One region of the Streptomyces sp. NPDC058880 genome, then DNA from elsewhere that is predicted to be linked to it. Evidence: riboswitches for the same ligand, from Rfam matches in the RefSeq annotation. Region 1 holds a riboswitch; the other holds the start of a gene.
The links. A riboswitch is a leader RNA that binds a small molecule or an ion and turns the genes downstream of it on or off. The one in region 1 is predicted to bind glycine.

Region 1 (3,514 bases):
TGCGCCGCCGCGACCACTCCGGTGGCGCGGAACTCCTCGCCGGCGGCAGCCAGGAAGTCCACCGGGTCCTCCTGCCAGTCGGGCTCGAAGAGCCGTACGCGGCCGCCGGTCGCGGAGCCGTCGAGCGGGCTGCGGCCCGCACGGCAGAGCTCGGCGACGGCGGGCGGGGGCAGCGGGACGCCGACGGCGCCCTCCGGATTGACCGCGATGCCGAGCTGCGGGGGCAGCCCCCGGGCGAACTCGACCGCCGGGGCCACCGCGAAGTCCATGCCGGGGCCGACACAGGCGAGGAACTGGGCCTCGGAGCTGTAGACCGGGACGTACGCCGCCCCGCCGATGTCCATGGTGGGCAGGTCCAGACCGGCCGTGTCGGGGCCGCCGCCGCCCGGCAGGGGCACCCACACCCTGCTGCGCCCGAGCACCTCCAGGATCCGGCCGCCGGCGTCCGGCTGCCCGAGCGCCGCCCCGAGCACCTGCTCCAGCTCATTTTCCGGCCAGCCGCTGCCCTGCATCTGCCCCTGCCCCTGTCTGGTCCCGCACGTGCGGTCCCGCGCGTGTCGCCCCGCAGGGTACCGGCCGCGGGGCGGGCACCGCCGCCGGGGATCCGGGTCGGCCCGGCCCGGCGGTCAGCCGTGGAAACCGATCCCCGTCACGGCGGCGGCCGAGCGGCGGTCCAGCAGGGTCGCGGAGGCGCAGCCGGCGGGCGGGCGGCCCGCCTCGGCGTCGCGCAGCAGGCGGCCCACGGCGCCGCGGTGGCGGGCGAAGGCGTAGGCAGACACCCCCCGGCCCCGCGCGGCCTGGCCGGAGAGCGCCTCCTCGGGGCTGCTGTCCAGGAGGACGAGGTGCAGCGACCGGCCCCGGCGGCGCGCGGCCGCGGAGAGCAGGGCGCGCACCCAGCTCTGAGTGCCGCAGTCGTGGACGACGACGGAGTCGCCGGAGCGCAGGATCCGGTACAGCCCCCAGTAGTGCGCGGCGCGTACCAGCGGGCGGTAGACGGCGTAGGGCAGCCGGGCGGGCATCCGGCGCTCCCAGCGTTCACGGGTGTCCTGGGAGTCGACGGCGCCGCCCTCCGGCGCGGCTCGCTTGATCAGCGTGCTCTTGCCGCCGCCGGGCAGCCCGGAGACCACGACGATGTCGCCCTCGGCGAAGCCGAGCCGCCGGGGTCCGCGCAGTGCGGGGCCGCGCAGGTCGCGCACGGGGCCGAGGCCGCCGTCGGCAGCCCTCCCGCGCTCGCGCGCGCCGCGCCGCTGGGCCGGCACCGCTTCGACGGCTCCCGTCGCCGTCACCACTCCGAATCTCCGCACAGTGCTCGCCTTCCCCCCGCGTCGGGCCACCGGGACCCTTCCCACCGAGTGTAAAGAGACGGTAATCCGGCATCCACGGTTCCACTCGGCCCGTTCGGAGGGGCGTACGAACTTTCGGACCCCCACCCCCGATCCCGAGCATGCCGTGCAATGATGTGCGCCATCTGGACCAACTGCATACCGGCCGCTTGAATCCGCGCGGGAGAGTCCCGGCAGGCCGCGAGGCCGTGCCGGGCGCCGAAGGAGCAAGAACCTCCCTTGAATCTCTCAGGCCCCGTACCGCGTGGATGAGGCAGATCTGAAAAGCGAGCTGCGCGCCAGCTCCACCCAAGGTGCAAGTCGGGGAGACCGGCGATCGGACGATCGGCGGAACTCTCGGCGAACCTCTCAGGTTCCGATGACAGATGGGGAGGAACGTCCTCGTCATGTCATGTCGATGCCCTGGGACCCGGGAGCCACACCCATGAGCACTGCCCCCCGCCTGACCGCCCTCGATGCGCTGCACCGTTCGCTCGGTGCGACCATGACCGATTTCGCGGGCTGGGACATGCCGCTGCGGTACGCCAGCGAGCGCGACGAGCACAACGCCGTACGCACCAAGGCCGGCCTCTTCGACCTGTCGCACATGGGCGAGATCACGCTGACCGGCCCGGAGGCCGTCAAGGCCCTGGACTACGCGCTGGTCGGCAACATCTCCACCGTCGGTGTCGGCCGTGCCCGCTACACGCACATCTGCCAGGAGGACGGCGGGATCGTCGACGACCTGATCGTCTACCGCCTCGGCGAGACCGAGTACATGGTCGTCGCCAACGCCTCCAACGCCCAGGTCGTCCTCGACGCCCTGACCGAGCGTGCCGCCGGCTTCGACACCGAGGTCCGCGACGACCGCGACGCGTACGCGCTGATCGCCGTGCAGGGTCCGGAGTCCCCCGGCATCCTGGCGTCGCTCACCGACGCCGACCTCGACGGCCTGAAGTACTACGCGGGCCTGCCGGGCACCGTCGCGGGCGTGCCCGCGCTGATCGCACGCACCGGCTACACCGGCGAGGACGGCTTCGAGCTGTTCGTCGCCCCCGAGCACGCCGTGGAGCTGTGGCAGGCGCTGACCAAGGCCGGCGAGGGCGTCGGCCTGGTTCCGGCCGGCCTGTCCTGCCGCGACACCCTGCGCCTGGAGGCGGGCATGCCGCTGTACGGGCACGAGCTGACCACCTCCCTGACCCCGTTCGACGCAGGTCTGGGCCGGGTCGTGAAGTTCGAGAAGGAGGGGGACTTCGTCGGCCGCGCCGCCCTGGAGGCCGCCGCCGAGAAGGCCGCCGACCAGGCCCCGCGCAAGCTGGTCGGCCTGATCGCCGAGGGCCGCCGCGTCCCGCGCGCCGGCTTCCCCGTCGTCGCCGACGGCAAGGTCATCGGCGAGGTCACCTCGGGCGCCCCGTCCCCGACGCTGGGCAAGCCGATCGCGATGGCGTACGTGGACGCGGAGCACGCCGCGCCCGGCACCTCCGGCGTCGGCGTCGACATTCGCGGTACGCATGAGCCGTACGAGGTCGTCGCGCTGCCGTTCTACAAGCGGCAGAAGTAGCCCTCCGCGCACGACGTCCGCCGTCCGGGCAGCCGTACGGCGTCGTCTCAGTACCCAAGACCGCAGTTCGTATCCACTCCCCCGCATCCAGGAGAATCAGGCCATGAGCAACCCCGAGAAGCTGCGTTACACCAAGGAGCACGAGTGGCTGTCGGACGTCGTGGACGGCGTCGCGACGGTCGGTATCACGGAGTTCGCGGCCAACGCGCTCGGTGACGTCGTCTACGCCCAGCTCCCCGAGGTCGGCGACACCGTGACCGAGGGCGAGACCTGCGGCGAGCTGGAGTCGACCAAGTCGGTCAGCGACCTGTACTCCCCGGTCTCCGGCGAGATCGTCGAGGCCAACCAGGACGTCGTCGACGACCCGGCGCTCGTGAACACCGCCCCGTTCGAGGGCGGCTGGCTGTTCAAGGTCCGCCTCTCCGAGGAGCCCAAGGACGCGCTCTCCTTCGAGGAGTACACCACGCTCACCGCCGGTAACTGACCCCAGGGGATCCTGATGTCTGTACTGAACACCCCTCTCCACGAGCTCGACCCCGACGTCGCCGCAGCCGTCGACGCGGAGCTCGTGCGCCAGCAGTCCACCCTGGAGATGATCGCGTCGGAGAACTTCGCTCCGGTCGCCGTCATG
Region 2 (3,514 bases), on a different contig from region 1:
TCGGCGCGCAGCGTGGTCTCGTCACAGCTGATCGAGACGAGGTCGGCGTCGACCCGGTGCAGGTTGACCCCGCCCTCCCGGGCAGCCGCGACGACCTCGGCCGCGCGGCCCGGCACACGGACGGTGATCGTGTCGAAGTAGGCGCCGTGTACGGTCTCGACTCCGCCGGCCCGCAGACCGGCGGCGAGCAGCGCCGCGTAGCGGTGGGTGCGGCGGGCGATGGTCCGCAGGCCGTCCGGGCCGTGGTAGACGGCGTACATGCCGGCCATGACGGCGAGCAGCACCTGCGCGGTGCAGATGTTGCTGGTGGCCTTCTCGCGGCGGATGTGCTGCTCGCGGGTCTGCAGGGCCAGGCGGTAGGCCTTGTTGCCGTCCGCGTCCACCGAGACGCCGACGAGGCGGCCGGGCAGCGAACGGGCGTGCTTGTCCTGGACGGCCATGTAGCCGGCGTGCGGTCCGCCGAAGCCCATCGGGACACCGAAGCGCTGGGTGGTGCCCACGGCGATGTCGGCTCCGAGGGCGCCCGGGGACGTCAGGAGGGTCAGGGCGAGCAGGTCGGCCGAGACGGTGACGATGGCGCCGAGCTCGTGCGCCTGGTCGATGACCGGCTTGATCTCCCGGACGGCGCCGGAGGCACCCGGGTACTGGAGCAGGACGCCGTAGACGCCGCGCTCGGCGATCTCGGCGGGGATGCCGTCGGAGAGGTCGGCGACGACGACCTCGATGCCGATCGGCTCGGCGCGGGTCTCGATGACGGCGATGGTCTGCGGCAGGGCGTCGGCGTCGACGAGGAAGACGTTGCCCTTGACCTTGCCCACGCGGCGGGCCAGGGTCATGGCCTCGGCGGCCGCGGTGCCCTCGTCGAGCAGCGAGGCGCCCGAGGTCGGCAGGCCGGTGAGGTCGGCGACGACGGTCTGGAAGTTCAGGAGGGCCTCGAGGCGGCCCTGCGAGATTTCCGGCTGGTAGGGCGTGTACGCCGTGTACCAGGCCGGGTTCTCCATGACGTTGCGGAGGATCACCGGCGGGGTGAAGGTCCCGTAGTAACCGAGACCGATCATGGGGGTGAGGACCTGGTTGCGGTCGGCGAGCGAGCGCAGCTCGGCGAGCACCTCGGCCTCGGTCCGCGCCTCGGGGAGGTCGAGCGCGTCGGCGGTCTTGATCACATCCGGCACCGCGGCGGCGGTCAGTTCGTCCAGGGAGCCGTAGCCCACCTGGGCGAGCATCTTCGCCTGCGCCTCGGCATCCGGGCCGATGTGGCGCTGTTCGAAGGGGATGCCTCGCTCCAGCTGGGAGAGCGGAATGCGGTTGGCGGTCATGTACGGAGGCCTCCTGGTCATATGACCTGCGAGGGGCACCACGGCGCGGGCACCCGGACGGCCTCCCCCTCTGTCATCTGCACCTGAGAGTTTCACCGGATCTCACGGGGGTCTCCCGAGAGCTCCGGCTTTCACCGTCGGTGAGGAGGGGGACCGGCACTGCGCGCCCGGCACCCGCCCTGCTTTCCAGAGTGGCCTCGTCCGTGCGGTACGTATGCCTGAGAGATTCCGGGGAGGATTTGCTCCTTCGGCGCCTCCGTCTTGCTCACTCGGAGGACTCTCCCGCACAGGGTCGACAGCCGTCACCCAGCCTACCAGCGGGGTTCAAGAGGCTCCCCGAGTGGCCTCCTCTGCGGAAATGCCCTTCTGTAGTCACTAGGGAGCAGTTGCGACAGTTGCGACCATTTGGAGGGACCGTGCAGACCGACATCGATCCGCGCAGCCTGATCGGCCGCAAGGCGTTCGACCGCAACGGTGCCAAGATCGGCACCATCGACGAGGTCTATCTCGACGATGCCACGGGTGTCCCGGAATGGGCCGCCGTCCGCACCGGCTTCTTCGGCCGGGACGCCTTCGTGCCGCTGGAGCCGAGCGAGATGGTCGGCGAGACCCTGCGGGTGCCCTTCGAACGCTCCCTCATCAGGGACGCACCGGATTTCGGCGTCGGCCGCCACCTCTCCCCCGAGCAGGAACTCCAGCTCTATCACCACTACGGCCTGGACACGGCCCTCCCGTCCGACGTCGACCGCGACTTCGGCCGGCTGGCGGGCGACGAGGGCTGACCCGCGCCCCGGCGCCGCCCTACGCGGCCTCCCCCACCAGCGGCAACGGGTCGGACGGCGCCAGATCCGGGTCGTCCACCCGGAAGGTCCGCACCCGGCCGGGCTCCGACCCGGGCTGTTCGAACCGGACGGTGACCCGCCCCACCCCGCTGCCCTGGACCCACCCCGGCCCGTACAGCACGTGGCGTACGTCGCTTCCGGCCGCCCAGCGGCGCTCGGGAGCCTCTTGCTGCTCCGCGGGCGCCGGCGGCCCCTCCTGTGGCTTCTCGTCCCCTCCGGCGGCCTCCGGCTCGGTTCCCCCGGCCGCACCGCCCGTACCGTCCACCTCGGCCGCCACCTGAGGCTCGGCCGCGAGCGACTGGGCGAAGAGGTCCTCCTGCGTGTAGTCCGCCAGGCCGGTCACCCCCACCCCCAGCAACCGCACGCCTCCCGTGGTGTCCACCGCCTCCAGCAGCCGCGCGGCGGCCTCCCGCACCACCGCCGCGTCGTCCGTGGGGCCGCGCAGCGTCTCGGACCGCGTCAGCGTGGAGAAGTCGTAGCGCCGCACCTTGAGCACGATCGTGCGCCCCGAGTGCCCGGAGCCCCGCAGCCGCTGCACGCACCGGTCGGCGAGTCGCTGCACCTCGCCCCGGATCCGCACCCGGTCGTGCAGATCCACGTCGAAGGTGTCCTCGACCGACACCGACTTGGCGTCCCGCTCCGCGACCACCGGCCGGTCGTCCAGGCCCAGCGCCATCCGGTACAGCCCCGTGCCGTGCGCGCGCCCGAGCATCCGGACCAACTCGTCCTCCCCGGCCTCCGCCAGGTCCCCCACCGTGGTGATCCCGGCGCGGCGCAGGTGCTCCCCGGTGGCCGGCCCCACCCCCGGCAGAGTCCGCACCGGCATCGGAGCGAGCAGTTCCCGCTCGGTCCCGGGCTCGATCAGCAGCAGCCCCGCGGGCTTGGCCTCCTCCGAGGCGACCTTGGCCAGCATCTTCGACCCGGCCAGCCCCACGGACCCGCTGAGCCCGGTGGCGGCGGTGATGCCGGCCCGCAGCCGCTCGCCCGTCGCCCGCGCCAAGTGCGAGTCGAAGGCCGCCCCGCCCGCCTCCAGGTCCACGAAGGCCTCGTCCAGGCTGAGCGGCTCCACCAGCGGCGACAGTTCCCGCAGCATGGCCATGACCACGTCGCTGACCTGCCGGTAGAGCGTGAACCGCGGGATCAGGTAGGCGCCGTTCGGGCAGAGCCGCCTGGCCTGCGCCGTGGGCATCGCCGAATGCACCCCGAACCGTCGGGCCTCGTAGGAGGCGGTGGCGACGACCCCCCGTGGTCCGAGCCCTCCGACGATGACGGCCTTGCCGCGCAGGCTCGGCTTCGACGCCTGCTCGACGGAGGCGTAGAAGGCGTCCATGTCCAGATGCAGGATGGTCGGGGCGG

Region 2: another riboswitch for glycine. It lies ahead of gcvP (aminomethyl-transferring glycine dehydrogenase); the one in region 1 lies ahead of gcvT (glycine cleavage system aminomethyltransferase GcvT).

What each region holds. Positions count from the first base shown of each region.
Region 1 is NZ_JBHYMC010000027.1:25,666-29,179, forward strand. It holds gene ACFW2G_RS17655 (enhanced serine sensitivity protein SseB) at 1-512, opposite strand, end outside; gene ACFW2G_RS17660 (AAA family ATPase) at 627-1,304, opposite strand; glycine riboswitch at 1,494-1,596, shown strand; gene gcvT (glycine cleavage system aminomethyltransferase GcvT) at 1,768-2,883, shown strand; gene gcvH (glycine cleavage system protein GcvH) at 2,987-3,367, shown strand; gene glyA (serine hydroxymethyltransferase) at 3,383-3,514, shown strand, end outside.
Region 2 is NZ_JBHYMC010000100.1:8,768-12,281, reverse strand. It holds gene gcvP (aminomethyl-transferring glycine dehydrogenase) at 1-1,316, opposite strand, end outside; glycine riboswitch at 1,513-1,611, opposite strand; gene ACFW2G_RS31805 (PRC-barrel domain-containing protein) at 1,733-2,098, shown strand; gene ACFW2G_RS31800 (DNA polymerase IV) at 2,118-3,514, opposite strand, start outside.